DNA from 2 places in the Pseudomonas sp. GWSMS-1 genome. Region 1 is predicted to be linked to the other one. Evidence: predicted binding sites of a transcription regulator. Region 1 holds the regulator's gene; the other holds the start of a gene.

Region 1 (8,809 bases):
GGACATGGTCGGCTTGGAAGTCGGCTATCGCTTGATTCCACTGGTCGACCGTAACCAGGGCGGCCAGCTGCTGGCGCGGATCAAGGGCGTACGCAAGAAACTTTCCCAGGAAATGGGCTTTCTCATGCCTTCGGTGCATATCCGCGACAACCTTGACCTGCAGCCCAGTGCCTACCGTCTGACCTTGATGGGCGTTAGCGTGGCTGAGGCTGAGGTGTATCCGGATCGCGAACTGGCGATCAACCCCGGACAGGTCTTCGGCCCGCTCAATGGTATTGCCGCCAAAGATCCGGCATTCGGCCTGGAGGCGGTGTGGATCGATCCAAACCAGCGTGATCAGGCGCAGTCCCTCGGCTATACCGTGGTGGATGCCAGCACCGTGGTCGCCACCCACCTGAACCAAGTGCTGCATAAGCATGCTCATGAACTGCTGGGGCACGAGGAAGTGCAGCAGTTGATGCAGCTGCTGGCCAAGAGCTCGCCCAAACTTGCCGAAGAGCTGGTGCCCGGGATGATTTCCCTGTCGACCCTGCTCAAGGTGCTGCAAAGCCTGCTGCAGGAGCAGGTGCCAGTGCGCGACATTCGCACTATTGCCGAGGCCATCGCGAATGTCTCGGTGAAGAGTCAAGATCCCGCCGTGATGGTGGCCGCGGTGCGTGTCGCGTTAGCCCGTGCAATCGTGCAAAGCATTGTGGGACTAGAGCTGGAGCTGCCTGTGATCACCCTTGAGCCAAGGTTGGAACAGATATTGCTAAATAGTATTCAGAAGGCCGGTCAAGGCTCCGAGGAGGGCATCCTCCTGGAGCCGGGCATGGCCGAGAAGCTGCAGCGTTCCCTAGTGGAAGCGGCGCAGCGCCAGGAGATGCTCGGCAAGCCAGTGATACTGCTGGTGGCCGGTCCGGTCCGGGCGATGCTCTCGCGATTCGCGCGGCTGGCGGTTCCGAGTATCCATGTACTGGCATACCAGGAAATTCCGGATAATAAGCAGGTCACCATCGTTGCGACGGTGGGGCAGAACTAACCGAGGTTACAGGCCATGCAGGTCAAACGCTTTTTCGCCGCCGATATGCGTACCGCCATGAAGCTGGTGCGTGATGAACTGGGTGCCGATGCCTCGATCATTGGCAATCGCCGGGTTGCTGGCGGTGTCGAGCTGACTGCCGCATTGGATTATCAAGTGCCTGCCGCGCCAGCCCGTCAGCCTAATCCGGCGCTGGAAGCCGAATTGCGCAAGACCCAGGCAAAAATCGCTACAGCTCAGGCTGAGCTGACCACGCGTACGAAAGTCGATGCCGGCAAGGATCGTCAGTTGTTTGGCGCTGCCGCCAGCGTGCCAGTCGATCGGTTGGCCGATGCGTTGTCTCCGGCGCGTGCTGCGCCTGCCGCCGCTGATCAGGGTGCCCTGGATGCCATGCGCTTCGAACTGCATGGCCTGCGTGAGCTGATTGAAGTGCAGTTGGGTTCAATTGCCTGGGGGCAGTTGCAGAGCCGCCAGCCGCAGCAAGCGAATCTGTGGCGTCGCCTGCAGCGCATGGGGCTGTCCGCTGAGCTGTCGAAAGCGCTGCTTGAGCGCATTGCCAATATTGCCGAGCCGCGTCAGGCCTGGCGCATGTTGCTGGCGCATCTGGCTCACGCGATCAAGACCCCGCAACAAGAACCGATGGAAGAGGGCGGTGTAATCGCCCTGGTGGGCCCGGCGGGTATGGGCAAGACCACGACCTTGGCAAAGCTGGCTGCGCGTTATGTGCTCAAGTACGGCGCGCAGCATATCGCCCTGGTCAGCCTTGATAGCTACCGCATTGGTGCGCAGGAACAGATCAAAACCCTGGGCCGTATCCTTAACGTGCCGGTCACTCTGGTCGACCCAGGCCAATCGTTGACCCAGGCCCTGGCACCGTTGGCGCGTAAGCGCGTAGTGCTGATCGACACCGCTGGCCTGTCGGCCAATGATCCAGCGCTGCGCATGCAGCTGGAAACATTAGCCAGCCGCGGAGTCAATGCGAAGAGCTATCTGGTGATGGCCGCGACCAGTCAGGGCCAAGTGCTGAAAGCCGCCTACCATAGTTATAAACGCTGCGGCCTGGTCGGCTGTATTATTACCAAGGCGGATGAAGCCACCAGTTTGGGTGAGGTTTTAGGTCTGGCTATTAGCCAGCGTCTACCGGTAGCCTATCTCGCTGATGGGCCACGCATTCCCGATGATTTGCAGATACCGCGCAGTCATCAGTTGGTGAGTCGGGCCGTTGGGCTGCAGGCGACCCAAGAACCGAGTGAAGATACGATGGCAGAGATGTTTTCCGGTCTTTACCAGCAGCCTACACGGCGTGCCAGTTAAGCTAAATATTATTGGAATTGAGCGGTGCTTAGCCGACCAAGTGGCTCCAGTCGACGTTAGACAAGGTATTAGAAATTATGGGTATGCATCCCGTACAGGTGATAGCGGTGACCGGCGGCAAAGGTGGCGTCGGCAAGACCAACGTCTCGGTGAACCTGGCATTGGCCCTGGCTGATCTGGGGCGTCGGGTCATGTTGATGGACGCCGACCTGGGTTTGGCCAACGTCGATGTATTGTTGGGGCTCAGTGCTAAGCGCACCCTGGAAGACGTTATCAGTGGCGAGTGCGAGCTGCGTGATGTGCTGTTGCAGGGGCCAGGTGGGATTCGCATCGTGCCTGCCGCTTCGGGCATTCAGAGTATGGTGCAGTTGTCGCCCATGCAGCATGCTGGATTAATCCAGGCATTCAGTGATATCAGCGACAACCTCGATGTGCTGATTGTCGACACGGCAGCCGGTATCGGTGATGGCGTAGTTAGCTTCGTGCGCGCCGCACAGGAGGTTTTGGTGGTGGTGTGCGATGAACCCACCTCGATTACCGACGCTTACGCCCTGATCAAATTGCTCAATCGTGATCACGGCATGAATCGTTTTCGGGTTTTGGCCAATATGGCTCACAGCCCGCAGGAAGGTCGTAATCTCTTTGCTAAGCTGACTAAAGTGACTGACCGTTTTCTTGACGTTGCCCTGCAGTATGTCGGTGCAGTGCCTTACGATGAGTCAGTGCGCAAGGCCGTGCAGAAGCAGCGCGCGGTTTACGAAGCTTTCCCGCGCTCGAAATGCGCGCTGGCGTTCAAAGCAATCGCTCAGAAAGTCGACGCCTGGCCTTTACCGGCCAACCCGCGCGGTCATTTAGAGTTCTTTGTTGAGCGTCTGGTGCAGCAGCCGATCGCAGACACGGCCATATGACAGCAGCCTCTGGACTTCGTATGTACAGCAAAGCGCAGGCGCAGGATTCCCAGCACCAGTTGATCGAGCGCTATGCGCCTCTGGTCAAACGCATTGCCTATCACCTGCTGGCACGCTTGCCGGCCAGTGTGCAGGTTGACGACTTGATCCAGGCCGGGATGATCGGCCTGCTTGAAGCGTCAAAAAAATACGATTCCAGCAAAGGTGCCAGTTTCGAGACATTCGTAGGTATCCGTATCCGCGGTTCTATGCTCGATGAGGTGCGTAAAGGCGACTGGGCCCCCCGTTCGGTGCACCGCAATAGCCGCATGGTCAGCGACGCCATTCGAAAAGTTGAGGCTAGAACCGGTCGGGACGCTAAAGATCAAGAGGTTGCGGCCGAACTCCAATTGAGTCTGGAGGATTACTACGGCATTCTTGGCGACACTTTAGGCAGCCGCCTGTTTAGCTTCGACGATCTGTTACAGGACGGCGAGCACGGCGAACTGGCTGAAGACGCTGGCAACCACCACCTAGAACCTTCTCGTGATCTGGAAGATGAACGCTTTCAGGCGGCCTTGGCGGATGCCATTGGCAATCTGCCAGAGCGCGAGCGCTTGGTGTTGGCACTGTATTACGATGAAGAATTGAACCTTAAAGAGATCGGCGCGGTGTTGGGGGTTAGCGAGTCACGCGTAAGCCAACTACACAGTCAGTGTGCCGCTCGTTTACGCGCCCGTCTGGGTGAGTGGCGCGCGCACTAAACTGCCCGCTCGCGCGGCTGGTTTCATGAATAAAGGCGCATGCAGGTTGCTGGGTGCGTTTGGGACTGTACGGAGGTCGACTTGGACAAAAACATGAAAATCCTCATCGTTGATGACTTTTCAACGATGCGACGGATCATCAAGAACCTCCTGCGTGACTTGGGGTTCACCAATACCGCAGAAGCCGATGACGGCACGACTGCATTGCCAATGCTGCAAAGCGGTAGTTTCGACTTTCTGGTCACGGACTGGAACATGCCTGGCATGACCGGTATTGATCTGCTGCGCGCTGTGCGTGCGGATGATCGGCTGAAAAGCCTGCCGGTGCTGATGGTTACGGCGGAAGCTAAGCGTGATCAGATTATCGAGGCTGCCCAGGCTGGGGTTAACGGTTATGTGGTCAAACCGTTCACTGCCCAGGTTCTGAAAGAGAAGATTGAGAAAATCTTTGAGCGGGTCAACGGCTGATGTCTGCCACGAGGTTCTATGGAGCATAAAAATCCTGCTCAGGGTGATCTTGAATCGTCCTTGAAGCACAGCGCTCGCCAACTGGTAGATAGCCTAGAAAAAGGCAACTTTGGTGAAGCGGTCCAGCTGATACATGACTTGAATAAGGCGCGTGACCGTGGCTTGTATCATGAGGTCGGCAAGCTGACCCGTGAGCTGCATAACGCCATCGTCAACTTTCAGCTTGACCCTCGTGTGCCGCATGCCACTGAAGTCTCGCAAATCACCGATGCCACCGAACGCCTAAATTATGTGGTGACGATGACCGAGAAAGCGGCCAATCGCACCATGGACTTGGTTGAGTTGAGTGCGCCGCTGGTTAATGACCTCAGTGCCGAAGCGCAAAGCCTGAGTGCTGACTGGGGGCGTTTTATGCGCCGCGAGATGAGCGCAGACGGTTTTCGTGAGTTGGCCAAGCGTGTTGAGCTGTTTCTAGCAAGCAGTGAGCGTGATGGCGCGAAAATTTCCGGGCACCTCAACGATATTTTGCTGGCTCAGGATTATCAGGATCTCACGGGGCAGGTGATCAAACGGGTCACTCAGTTGGTCACTGAGGTTGAAAGTAACCTGCTGAAACTGGTGCTGATGGCCAGTCAGGTTGATCAATTTGCCGGCATTGAGCACAACCACGAGCTGCTCCGCGCCGAACAAGAAAAACAAAAAGAGCCTTCCCACGGTGAAGGTCCGCAGATTCATGCCGATAAGCGTGAAGACGTCGCATCTAATCAAGATGATGTCGACGACCTGCTTTCTAGCTTAGGATTTTAGGAGCACACGTCTTATGAGCTTCGGCGCCGATGAAGAAATCCTCCAGGACTTCCTGGTAGAGGCCGGCGAGATTCTTGAACTATTGTCCGAGCAGCTGGTAGAGCTGGAAAGTCGCCCGGACGACATGAATCTGCTCAACGCTATTTTTCGCGGGTTTCATACCGTCAAAGGTGGTGCTGGTTTTCTCCAGCTTAATGAGCTGGTGGAATGCTGCCATATCGCAGAAAACGTCTTCGACATCCTGCGCAAGGGTGAGCGGCGCGTCGACTCCGCGTTGATGGATGTGGTGCTGGAAGCACTGGATGCCGTTAACAGCATGTTTACCGAGGTGCGCGAGCGTACCGATCTAACCCCGGCGACTCCTGCGCTGCTAGCCGCTTTGGCGCGCCTGGCTGAACCGGCAGGTGCTGAACCTGAACCGGTCGTGCCGGTTGAAGTGTCTGTTGAGCCTGCGCCTGAGCCCGTTGCTGGCGACATTACCGACAGTGAATTCGAGACATTGCTCGGTGCTCTGGATGAGCCGGCAGCAGCCGTTTCCAGTGCCGCCAGCAGCGATGAAATCACGGATGATGAATTCGAGTCCTTGCTTGACCAGTTGCATGGTAAAGGTCAGTTCGTCACGCCCGAGGCTCCAGCCGCACCTGCCGTGCCCGAGTCAACGTCTGGCAATGAAATCACCGATGATGAGTTTGAGTCGCTGCTCGACCAGCTACATGGCAAAGGCCAGTTTGTAGCGCCAGCCGCTTCGGCACCTGTTACACCGGCAGCCAAGGCTGAGCCTGCTGCAGCTGCAGCGAGCGGTGATATCACTGACGATGAGTTCGAAGCCTTGCTCGATCAGCTGCATGGCAAAGGCAAGTTTGTCGAGCCAGAGGCGATCAAAGCCGCTACGCCGGCGCCAGTTGCCAAGCCAGTAGAGCCCAGCAAAAGTTCAGCGCCGGCTGTTGCAAAACCTGCGGTCAAGGCCGAACCCGCCAAGGCGCCTGCGGTAGAAAAGGCCGCGCCGCCCAGCGAAGCGGAAACCACCGTGCGGGTCGACACTGCGCGCCTGGATGAAATCATGAACATGGTCGGTGAGCTGGTGCTGGTGCGTAACCGCCTGGTGCGCTTGGGTTCCAGCAGTGGCGATGAAGCCATGTCCAAGGCGGTGTCCAACCTGGATGTGGTGACGGCCGACCTGCAGACAGCGGTGATGAAAACCCGCATGCAGCCGATCAAGAAAGTTTTCGGGCGTTTCCCGCGTCTGGTTCGTGACCTCGCGCGTCAGCTCAAGAAAGAGATCAATCTGGAGCTGGTCGGCGAAGAAACCGACCTCGATAAGAACCTGGTCGAGGCGCTGGCCGATCCGCTTGTGCACTTGGTGCGCAACGCGGTTGACCATGGCATTGAAACCCCTGATGAGCGTGAAGCATCAGGTAAAGCGCGAGGCGGCAAAGTGGTGCTGTCCGCCGAGCAGGAAGGCGATCACATCCTCTTGTCGATCTCCGATGACGGCAAGGGCATGGACGCGGATGTATTGCGCGCGAAGGCCGTTGAAAAAGGTCTGCTGGATAAGGATGCGGCCGAGCGCCTCAATGAGTTCGAGTGCTACAACCTGATTTTCGCCCCCGGCTTCTCGACCAAGACGGAGATATCCGATGTCTCCGGTCGAGGTGTGGGCATGGACGTGGTGAAAACCAAAATTAACCAGCTCAACGGCACCGTCAACGTATTTTCGGTGAAGGGGCAGGGGTCGAAGATTGTCATCAAGGTGCCGCTGACCCTGGCGATCATGCCGACGCTGATGGTGATGCTGGGTAATCAGGCGTTTGCCTTCCCGCTGGTTAACGTTAACGAAATCTTCCACCTTGACCTGTCACGCACCAATATTGTGGATGGTCAAGAAGTGGTGGTTGTGCGTGATAAAGCCTTGCCGCTGTTCTATCTCAAGCGTTGGTTAGTCGGCAATGCCGCCCACGTAGAGCAAGGCGAAGGACATGTGGTGATTCTGACCGTCGGCAGCCAGCGTATTGGCTTTGTGGTCGATCAGTTGGTGGGCCAGGAAGAAGTGGTGATCAAACCGCTGGGCAAGATGCTGCAGGGCACCCCAGGCATGTCAGGCGCGACGATTACCGGTGATGGCCGTATTGCTCTGATTCTTGACGTGCCGAGCATGCTCAAACATTACGCGCGACGTGTCTGATTGTTCGCGGCGCGGGTATTTGTCGCGCCGCTTAGGAGTTGTATATGGCTGTTAAGGTGTTGGTGGTAGATGACTCCGGTTTTTTTCGTCGGCGCGTGTCGGAAATTCTCTCAGCTGATCCGAATATCCAGGTAATCGGCACCGCCACTAACGGTCGTGAAGCCATCGAGCAGGCGCAGGCGCTCAAGCCTGATGTGATTACCATGGATTACGAGATGCCGATGATGGATGGCATCACGGCCGTGCGTAATATCATGCAGCGCTGCCCCACGCCGGTATTGATGTTCTCCTCGCTGACCCATGAGGGCGCCCGTGTAACCCTGGATGCCCTTGAAGCGGGTGCCGTGGACTTTCTGCCGAAGAACTTTGAAGACATTTCGCGTAACCCCGAGCGGGTTAAGCAACTGCTCTGCGAGAAAATCCATACCATCGCTCGCAGCAACCGCCGCAGCCTGAGTCCGCAGCCTGCGGCAACACCGGCTACCCCCGCCAGACCAGCGGTTCGCCCCGCCCCAACGACCAGCACACTGGGTCGGCCTGCGGTTGCACCTGCCCCTGTTCCTGCGGCCGTTTCGAGTGCTACACCCAAGCGTAAGCCGTATAAATTAGTCGCTATCGGCACCTCAACGGGTGGGCCGGTGGCGCTGCAGCGTGTGTTGACACAGTTGCCGGCTAACTTCCCCGCGCCGCTGGTGCTGATCCAGCATATGCCTGCAGCCTTCACTAAGGCGTTTGCCGAGCGCCTCGACAAACTGTGCCGTATCAGCGTCAAAGAGGCTGAGGATGGCGATGTGCTACGGCCTGGGCTGGCGCTGCTGGCCCCTGGCGGCAAGCAGATGATGGTCGACGCCCGCGGCATGGTGAAGATCCTGCCGGGTGACGAGCGCCTTAACTACAAGCCCTGTGTCGATATCACCTTCGGCTCTGTGGCTAAGTCTTATGCGGACAAAGTGCTCGCAGTCGTGCTGACGGGCATGGGCGCTGATGGCCGTGAAGGTGCGCGTCTGCTCAAACAGACGGGGAGCCAGGTGTGGGCACAGGATGAAGCCAGTTGTGTGATTTACGGCATGCCCATGGCCATCGTTAAAGCCAACCTGGCCGATGCTGTGTACCCATTGGATGATATTGGCAGGCATCTGGTGGAGGCCTGTATTTAATGGATGTACTGAGCCTTATTGGGGTCATCCTGGCATTTGTCGCGATCCTCGGCGGCAACTACCTCGAAGGCGGTCATGTTGGCGCTTTGCTCAATGGGCCGGCGGCGTTGATCGTGATCGGCGGCACCCTAGGCGCAGCATTCCTCCAGGCTCCCGTACACGTATTTAAACGTGCGTTGGCAATCATCAGCTGGATCTTTTTTCCGCCG
Region 2 (8,809 bases), 1.7 Mb from region 1:
ATGCTTAACATGCCGCTTTATGACCTAGACCGCCTCGACCTGAGTGTCACCAGCACCCTCAATAACCCGCTGCAACAAGCTGCCAGCCACTACCTGCAGCAATTGGCTGACCCGGTGTTTGCCGGGCAAATCGGCCTGTTCGGCGAGCGCCTGCTCTCGCCAGAAAAAACCGCCGATGTGCGCTACAGCTTTACCCTACTCGAACGCACCCATAACGGCAGCGTGGTGCGCGTGCAGACCGACAGCACCGATCAGCCATTCGACATCAACGAAGGCAGCAAGCTGGAGCTCGGTTCTACCGCCAAACTCAGGGTGCTGGCCACCTACCTGGAAATCATCGCCGAACTGCACCAGCGTCACGCGGAGCAGAGCGCCAGCGAATTACGCGCAGTCAACGCCCAGGACAACCTGACCCGCTGGGCCATCGCCTACCTGCTGGGCAACCCCAACGCCAGCCTGGCCGCCATGCTTGACGCCGCGCTGGAGCGTAAATACTCCGCCAGCCCCCACGAACGGTTTTTCACCGGAGGCGGCCTCCATACCTTCACGAATTTCCGCCGTGAAGATAACGCACGTATCGCAAGCATGCGCCAAGCCCTGCGCGAGTCGCTGAACCTGCCGTTTATCCGCTTGATGCGTGACTTGGTGCGTTACACCACCTACCAAGGCCCGCACAACAGTGCTGAATTGCTCAAAGACGACAAGGACCCGCGTCGCCAGGCCTATCTGCAAGACTTCGCCGACCGTGAGGGTCGAACCTTTCTGCTGCGGTTCTGGCGTAAGTATCAGGGGCAACCTGAACAACTGCGCCTGGAAACCTTCCTCAATGGCCTGCGCCACTCCTCGGCTCGGCTCGCGGCCGTGCACCGCTACCTGATGCCGCACGCAGACGAAGCCACTTTCGCCGCTTTCCTAAACCACAACCTACCCAAGGAAAAGCTCACTAATACGCGCATCAGCGAACTGTATAAACGTTACGGGCCAGGCGCTTACAGCCTGCCAGACCAGGGCTATATCGCTCGCGTTCATCCCCTCGAACTGTGGCTACTGGGCTACCTGATCGAGCAACCGCAAGCTACCTTCAACGAGGCTGTGGCGGCGAGCCGCGATGAGCGTCAAGAGGTCTATGGCTGGCTATTTCGCAGCCGCCACAAAAGTGCCCGCGACAGCCGCATTCGCATCATGCTTGAGGTCGAGGCGTTTCTGGATATTCATCGGCGCTGGCAAAACCTTGGCTACCCTTTTGCCCATCTGGTGCCATCACTGGCCACCGCCATCGGCAGCTCCGGTGACCGCCCTGCAGCGCTGGCCGAACTGGTCGGGATTATCCAGAACGACGGCATTCGCCAGCCTACCGCGCGCATCGACAGCCTGCATTTCGCGGCTGATACGCCTTACGACACGTTGCTGGTGCGCAATCACAACGCAGGCAAGCGGGTCATGGCTTCGGAAGTCGCAGCGGCATTGCGCAGCGCGCTCGCCGACGTGGTAGAAGCCGGTACCGCACGCCGCCTGCTCGGCAGTTTTACCCAAGCCAACGGCCAATCGCTCAAGGTCGGCGGAAAAACGGGAACCGGTGATAACCGTATCGAAACCGTCGGCGCCGGTGGGCGTGTGCTCAGTTCGCGGGCGATCAATCGCACGGCCACCTTTGTCTTCTATCTGGGCCCACGTCACTACGGCACCCTGACCGCATTCGTCCCCGGCCGCGCCGCGGAAAATTTCCGCTTCACCTCAGCGTTGCCGGTGCAAGTACTCAAAGGCATGGCCCCGATACTGTTGCCTTACCTTGAATCGGGCGCCTACAGCCAATGCCTAGCGCCCATACCCGCAGCCAAGGCCAGCACCTTGTAATAACGATCTGCTGCACATCGGCCCTGCTGCGTTAAAAACAGGCTCAGCAAGCCGCTTGCGGCTAACGCGCTTTAGCGCGACCCGAAGGGCGAGCGAAGCGAGTAATGCTCATGTACAAAAGTACACTCCGCTTCCTCGCCTGCTTTCGCCTTGCAAGTCTGTAGCTCGCTAGAGCTTGAGCGAAACCCGAGAGTACATATCTAAATAAAAACGGGAGGCCATTGGCCTCCCTTTTTGCTGAACCCTGCTGGCGATTATTTCGCCTGGTAAATGATCCCAGGACTGCATTGCACCATCTGATAGTGGCTCGGCAGCCCGTTGAGCGCCTCAGAAGCGCCGAGGAACAAATAACCACCCGGCTTCAACATCGCATGAATGCGGGTGAGGATGTCCTTCTTAACCTCGGCCGAAAAATAGATCAACACGTTACGGCAGAACACCACATCGAACTTACCCAGGCTGGCGTAACTGTCCAACAGGTTAATCGCACGAAACTCGATTCGACTACGAATGGCCGGTTTGACCACCCAGCGGCCCGGCCCTTTAGGGTCGAAATAACGCTGCAGACGCTCTTGGGAGAGACCGCGCCCCATCGCTAAGCTGTCGTACTCACCAGATTTACAGTTGATCAACATGGTTGGCGAAAGGTCGGTGGCAACAATCTGCACACCACCCTTGAGTTGACCGATATTGGTCTTCTCAAACTCGTCGATGGTCATCGACAGCGAATACGGTTCCTGACCGGAAGAACAGGCCGCCGACCAGATGCGCAGACGTTGACCTGGGCTGGCCTTGATCATCTCCGGTAGCACGCGGTTCTTCAGCACCTCGAAAGGGTATGTATCGCGAAACCAAAGGGTTTCGTTGGTGGTCATGGCATCAACCACCTGTTCGCGCAAACCGCTGCGCGGCTGGTTCTGCATGCGCTGCACCAACTCACCCAGGGTCTTAATGTTGTTCTGTTCCATCAACTTGTTGAGCCGACTGGAAACCAGATACTGCTTATTAGTACCCAGCAGAATGCCGCAGGCTTTTTCCAAGAACGTCCGGAACTGCTCGAAATCCAAATTACCTGTAGACACTCAAGAAGCCTCGACGAACATATATTTAACTGAGGGCCTGGCCCTCAGTCCCCTGCCGCAATATTGATGCGGTCAGCTACCCGTGCTGCCAAGTCATCCGGGCGAAACTTGGCGAGGAAATCATCCGCGCCCACCTTCTTCACCATAGCTTGGTTAAACACACCTGATAACGAAGTATGCAGGATGATGTGCAGCTTTTGCATACGCGGATCAGCGCGGATCTCCGCCGTCAGCGTGTAGCCATCCATTTCCGGCATCTCGATGTCGGAAATCAGCATCAAAAATTCTTCTGCAGGATTTTTGCCTTCTTCAACCATCGCCTTCAGATATTCCAACGCCTGACGACCGTCATTGAGCGCAACAACCTCGACGCCCACGGTTTCCAGACAACGGGTTACCTGTTTGCGCGCCACCGATGAGTCGTCGCAGGTCAGCACGCGTTTGGTAACCGCACGCGCCTGTGTCTGAGCGTCCAATACGCCTTCGGAGATGACTTCTGATGTTGGCGCTACCTCGGCGAGAATTTTCTCGACGTCGATAATCTCAACCATCTTGTCGTCCAAATGGGTAACGGCCGTCAGGTAGTGATCGCGCCCAGTGCCCTTGGGTGGCGGATGAATCGACTCCCAGTTCATGTTGACGATGCGCTCAACCGAGTGAACCAGAAAGCCCTGAACCTTGGTGTTGTATTCCGTGATGATGACAAAACTATTGTCGATATTGGCCAGCGGCGCACTACCGGTCGCCATAGACAAATCAAGAATAGGGATAGTGCCGCCCCGGATACTGGCTACACCCCGAACAACGGGGCTCGATCTCGGCATGATGGTGAGCTTGGGGCACTGCAGCACCTCCTTCACCTTGAACACGTTAATCCCATACAACTGGTTGCCGTTCAGACGGAACAGCAACAACTCCAAGCGATTCTGCCCAACCAACTGAGTTCGCTGGTTAACCGAATCCATCACACCGGCCATACCCAAACTCCTCTTTGAGTAACAATTTGCTGTCAGCGTAGCAGGCGGCACGCGCCTTGCTACCCAACCCATATGAACATTCAAACGACAACTAACCGACGCCCATTGCCAAAGCACCGTCACTGGCTGGCAGTTGTACCCGCTTTGCTGGTACTCGGCTATAGCGCATTGGCCGCGGCCAGCGCCACGCTACCTGAACAACTTATCGGCGCTGGCGAAGCGTTTCTTGAGCAAGCGGTGAGTGATTATTTAAAACGTGGCAACATTGCCGGCCGCCATGAGATTCAAATTAACCGGCTCGACCCCCGCTTGCGCCTCCCACTGTGCGCACAGCCGTTGACCACCACACTGGAAAGCCCTGCCGAACCGATTGGCCGGGTGACGCTGCGCGTGCGCTGCGACAGTAATGCGCCGTGGACCGTGTTTGTCCCCGGGCAAGTGCGCCTGTACCGCGAAGTGGTGATTGTTAATCGCCCGCTCAAACGCGACAGTTTGCTGACTGATATGGATATTGTGCTGGCCGAGCGGGATGTCGGTCTGTTGAATCAGGGTTATCTCACTGCACTCGAGCAGGCTCTCGGCAAGAAATTGACGCGTCCACTGCTGCCGGACCAAGTGCTCGCGCCGATTCATGTGCAAATTGCCGAGGCCATACGCAAAGGTGACCAGGTGGTTATCAGCGCTCGCAGCGCAGGCATCAGCGTGCGCATGCCGGGTGAAGCCTTGTCGGACGGTACGGTTGGCCGGCAGATCAGGGTGCGTAACCAACGTTCTAATCGTGTGATCAGGGCCCGCGTAGTGGGGCCTGGGCAGGTTGAGGTGGCGATGTAGGCAAGCTGCTTGTTTTAGCTTTGTGTGCACAGTGAGCTGACGATTATCCGCACTGTGTTTAGACTGTTAGCTGACGCACACTTTTTTGCCCTAAAGTTTTCCTAGGCAATGCCGACAACCAGGCAAGCGTCCACATACTGTTCGAGGTTTTGCATCATGGTCATTGATATCAACCGGCTCAACAATGCCGCAACACCAGCCAATTCAGGGCGGGCGGGCAGTGCACAAGCAGGCGGTCAGAACCAAGCCATCGGCACCAAACAACCTGGCAACGTAGCCAGCGCCGAACAAGCGAAACCCGCTGACAAGAGCGGTGAGTCTGTCCAGCTGAGCCGCGAGGCCCAGCAACTGCAGCAAGTCAGCGAAAAGCTGCGCGATCAGCCGAGCGTCAATAACGAACGCGTCGCCAAATTGAAACAGGCGATTGAAGACGGCAGCTACCAGGTCGATAACCAGCGCGTCGCCAGCAAACTGCTTAATTTCGAATCCCAGCGTTAGTCTCCGGGCTATGCTGGGGTAATTGGTCGCCCAATAGACACTTCATGCTACGCACTGAAGCGTCTATTACCCCGAAGAGCCCGCAATGCAAGACACCAGCCTGCTTGAACTGTTCACCACCGATATCGGCACCGCCGAGCAGTTGCTTGAATTAATCGACACCGAATTCCAAGCCCTTAACGATCGCGACCTCCCCCGCCTGCAGAGCATACTGACAGACAAGCTGCCGTTGCTGACGCTGCTCGACCAGCACGGCAAGGAACGCAGCCAACTGCTCGTCAGCCTCAACCTCAGCCCTGACCGTGAAGGTTTACAGGCACTTGCCGCCCAATCCAGTCATGGCGAACTGTTGCTGGAGCGCGGCGATCAGCTCAGCGCCCTACTCGAACGCTGCCAAACCGCTAACCTGCGCAATGGTCGACTGATTCGCTCCAGCCAGGCCTCGGCCCAAAGCATGCTGGGTATATTGCGCGGTAACGAAACACCTAGCCTCTATGACAGCCGTGGCGGTGCCGCTAGAATCGCGCAGCAGCGCCCGCTCAGCCAAGCTTGAAACCTATAAAAGGCCCAAAGAACATACTGTCATACCGCCAGTGTGTGAGTGCCATAGCATTTGCCCGGAGAGTCATGGACCGTGTCCAGCCCTTTTAGCCAGGAAGATGGCCCGCAGCCACCCAAGGTGCTCAAGGCACCGGTGGAAATAGTTGCCAACCTGCGCCAACTGCAACAAGCCAATGACCCACTGATCATCACCTTCCACGAACGCAACCAACGCTTCCAGAGCTATGTGATCGAGGTTGATCGCGACAAAAACCTGCTGATTCTTGATGAATTGATGCCAAGCGACGGTGAGCGCTATTTAGTCAATGGCGAAGCCTTCTCTGTGGAAGCTTTCCACGAAGGTGTTCGCGTGGCCTGGCAATGCGAGCAGAACGTGCGCATTACCGAGCATCAAGGGGCGCGCTGTTATTTCAGCCCAATGCCACCTGAAATGACCTACCACCAACGCCGTGGTGCCTTTCGTGCACCGCTCAAGCAGAGCGAATCGATCAAGGTAGAGCTGGCCGGCGACAAACTGCGCACCACGCTAGCTGGCGAGTTACTGGATGTATCGGCAACCGGCTGCAAGCTGCGCTTTCCCGGCAGCCTTGGCAGCAATCTGCAAGCCGGCCAGGTGTATGAACGCTTTACTGCAAAATTTTCGTTCGGCGCCATGACCACCCCCCTTGAGGTGCGGCATGTGCTGTATGACGAGAAGATGGACACCACCTTCATTGGCGCACGCTTTCATCGCATCGGTGGCCAGGAGCAGCGGTTAGTCGAGCGGTTCGTCTACCAGTTACAGCGCGAAGCGCGCCGCTTCGAAAGCGACGGGCTGTTCTAGCGCAGCTAGAGGGAGATATTCAGCGCGGCCAGGCGCGACAGATCCTCGGGCCGGTCCACGTCCCACAACGTAGGCAGCAGCGCCGGATGCCAATCCAGCTGCTGCAAGCTCTGCAGCGTCATATTGAAGACCCGCTCGGTCCCCCACGGCATGTCACAGAACAAGGTGGCGTGCATACTGCGCAACCCCAGCAGCACATAACCGCCATCTTCGGCCGGACCAATCACTACAGGCTGCTGCTGCAACGCACTGCAGGCTTGCTGCAGATAATCGCCATCGAGCGCGGGACAGTCATTGCCGATCAGGATCACCGCATCACTCTCCGCCAACCCCAAGGTGGCAATGCGCCGCATGCGCTCACCCAAATCACCAGCCGGCTGCTCGACCAAGGTCCAACCAAGGCGTTGCGCCAGCGTTTGCAGCGCTGCGCTGGGCAAATCATCCAACCACAAAAAGCGCTCGCTAAAGCCATGAGCAGGTAACTGCAAGGCGCGCTCCAGCAACAGCTGTTGCAAGTCACAGGCACCCTGAGCTCCCAACGCTGGAATCATGCGCGTCTTCACGCGTCCCGCGACTGGCGCGCGCGCCAGCATGTGCAATGAGATCGACAGGTTCATAGGATTGATCCTCGGCGGTACTGTCGAGCCAGTTTTTCTGGGCTAACACCGCAGTAATAGGCCAGACGCAGGCACCACATCAACAATACGGTACGCCAGATTCCGTGCTGTTCCCAGCGCCGGCTGGACGTCGATAAGGGCGGATGCAAACAACGTGGCCTGGCCTGCTCCTTCAAGCGGCGGCACAGCTGCAAATCCTCCATCAGCGGGATCTGCGCATAACCTCCCAACGCCTCGAAGCGTGCCCGCTCAACAAAAATCCCCTGATCGCCCGAGGCGACACCGGTGAGACGTGAACGCAAACTGATCATCCAGCCGATCACCCACAACGCCAGGCCGGACCCGGACAGTCGCACATCAAAACGCCCCCACAGCGGCCGCTCGTGAAGTACTTCCTGCAACCGTTTGACTGACGCGGCACTGACCCGTGTATCGGCATGCACAAACCACAGGTAGTCACCCTGAGCGGCAAGCGCGCCGGCATTCATCTGCAACGCACGGCCGGGGGCTGTGCTGAGCAACCGGTCAACCCGCCCGCGCGCCAACTCACAGGTGCCATCACTGCTGCCCGCGTCGACCACAATTATTTCGGCGCCGGCAGCGCGCAGCGCTGCCAGATCGTCGAGCAAAGCCGGCAGCGCCTGGGCCTCATTGCGCACAGGGATTACCACACTAAGCAACGTGGTCATGCGCGCTCAGCCGGCTCAGCTTGAGGCTCGGCGTCCTGCGCCGCGCTGTGGTCGTGCATCTGCTCTTGCACCACGTGTTCATCTACGCGCGGATCGAGCGCCGCCGTCAACGGCGAACTGGTGGTGCTGTCCGGCATCGGGATGTGATGCAGCGGCGCATCGTCAACCTGGTGCAAGTTAGTGACCTTCGCAGGCCTTACGCACAGCACCAGAATCAAGGCACATACGCTGACGAAGGCATACAGCATGTTGGCCCCAAGAAAGCGCATCAGCACGCCTGCCAGCAACGGCCCGATACTGGCCCCGATACCAAAAGTCACCAACAGCATGGCCGTAAGGGACACCCGCCGTTCGGCCTCAACGTGGTCATTCGCCAGCGCTACCGCCAGCGGATAGAGGCTGAACTGCAGCGCCGACACGACAAAACCGCCCACAAATAAAAGCACCAGACCCACCTGCGGCATAAGCGCCAACGGCAACGCCGCCACGACCAGCAACGCGGCGCATGCACGAATCAGATAAACCCGGTCACGGCGGTCGGACAGCCAACCCAACGGCCACTGAACCACCAGGCCGGCGATGATGCAGCTGCCCATAAACAGACCAATCTGCTCAGTGGATAAGCCCATGCGCGTGCCATACAGCGGCGCCAGGCCGTAGAAAGCGCCAATCAACAACCCCGCAACCACGATGGCGGTCAGCGACAAGGGCACGCGGTCGATAAAAAAGCGCATTTCCAGCGGCGCCGGATGCAAAGGCGCGGGGTGTAATTTGCGGGTCAGGGCCACCGGCACCAGGCACAGGGCGAAGCACAACGCCACCAACATCAGCAGCTCGAGGCCGAGTGTCGGGTGCACGACCAGCACCAGCTGACCGA

The links. The regulator FliA, encoded in region 1, starts transcription of late flagellar genes. The targets are predictions, from matches to a motif close to CTAAAGTTTNNNNNNNNNNNGCCGNTAA.
Region 2: flgM (flagellar biosynthesis anti-sigma factor FlgM) is a predicted target of FliA. The motif match lies at 4,835-4,862, and genes of this name have one in related genera.

The regions. Positions count from the first base shown of each region.
Region 1 covers NZ_JBMHHV010000005.1:869,499-878,307, forward strand. The annotation lists gene flhA (flagellar biosynthesis protein FlhA) at 1-1,021, shown strand, start outside; gene flhF (flagellar biosynthesis protein FlhF) at 1,037-2,335, shown strand; gene fleN (flagellar synthesis regulator FleN) at 2,413-3,243, shown strand; gene fliA (RNA polymerase sigma factor FliA) at 3,240-3,986, shown strand; gene ACEPAJ_RS07540 (chemotaxis response regulator CheY) at 4,080-4,454, shown strand; gene ACEPAJ_RS07545 (protein phosphatase CheZ) at 4,473-5,261, shown strand; gene ACEPAJ_RS07550 (chemotaxis protein CheA) at 5,275-7,443, shown strand; gene ACEPAJ_RS07555 (protein-glutamate methylesterase/protein-glutamine glutaminase) at 7,488-8,600, shown strand; gene ACEPAJ_RS07560 (flagellar motor protein) at 8,600-8,809, shown strand, end outside.
Region 2 covers NZ_JBMHHV010000005.1:2,596,908-2,605,716, forward strand. The annotation lists gene ACEPAJ_RS15880 (transglycosylase domain-containing protein) at 1-1,854, shown strand, start outside; gene cheR (protein-glutamate O-methyltransferase CheR) at 2,109-2,936, opposite strand; gene ACEPAJ_RS15890 (chemotaxis protein CheV) at 2,981-3,913, opposite strand; gene flgA (flagellar basal body P-ring formation chaperone FlgA) at 3,986-4,744, shown strand; gene flgM (flagellar biosynthesis anti-sigma factor FlgM) at 4,901-5,242, shown strand; gene ACEPAJ_RS15905 (flagella synthesis protein FlgN) at 5,328-5,795, shown strand; gene ACEPAJ_RS15910 (flagellar brake protein) at 5,877-6,626, shown strand; gene ACEPAJ_RS15915 (TIGR04282 family arsenosugar biosynthesis glycosyltransferase) at 6,632-7,243, opposite strand; gene ACEPAJ_RS15920 (TIGR04283 family arsenosugar biosynthesis glycosyltransferase) at 7,240-7,932, opposite strand; gene ACEPAJ_RS15925 (MFS transporter) at 7,929-8,809, opposite strand, start outside.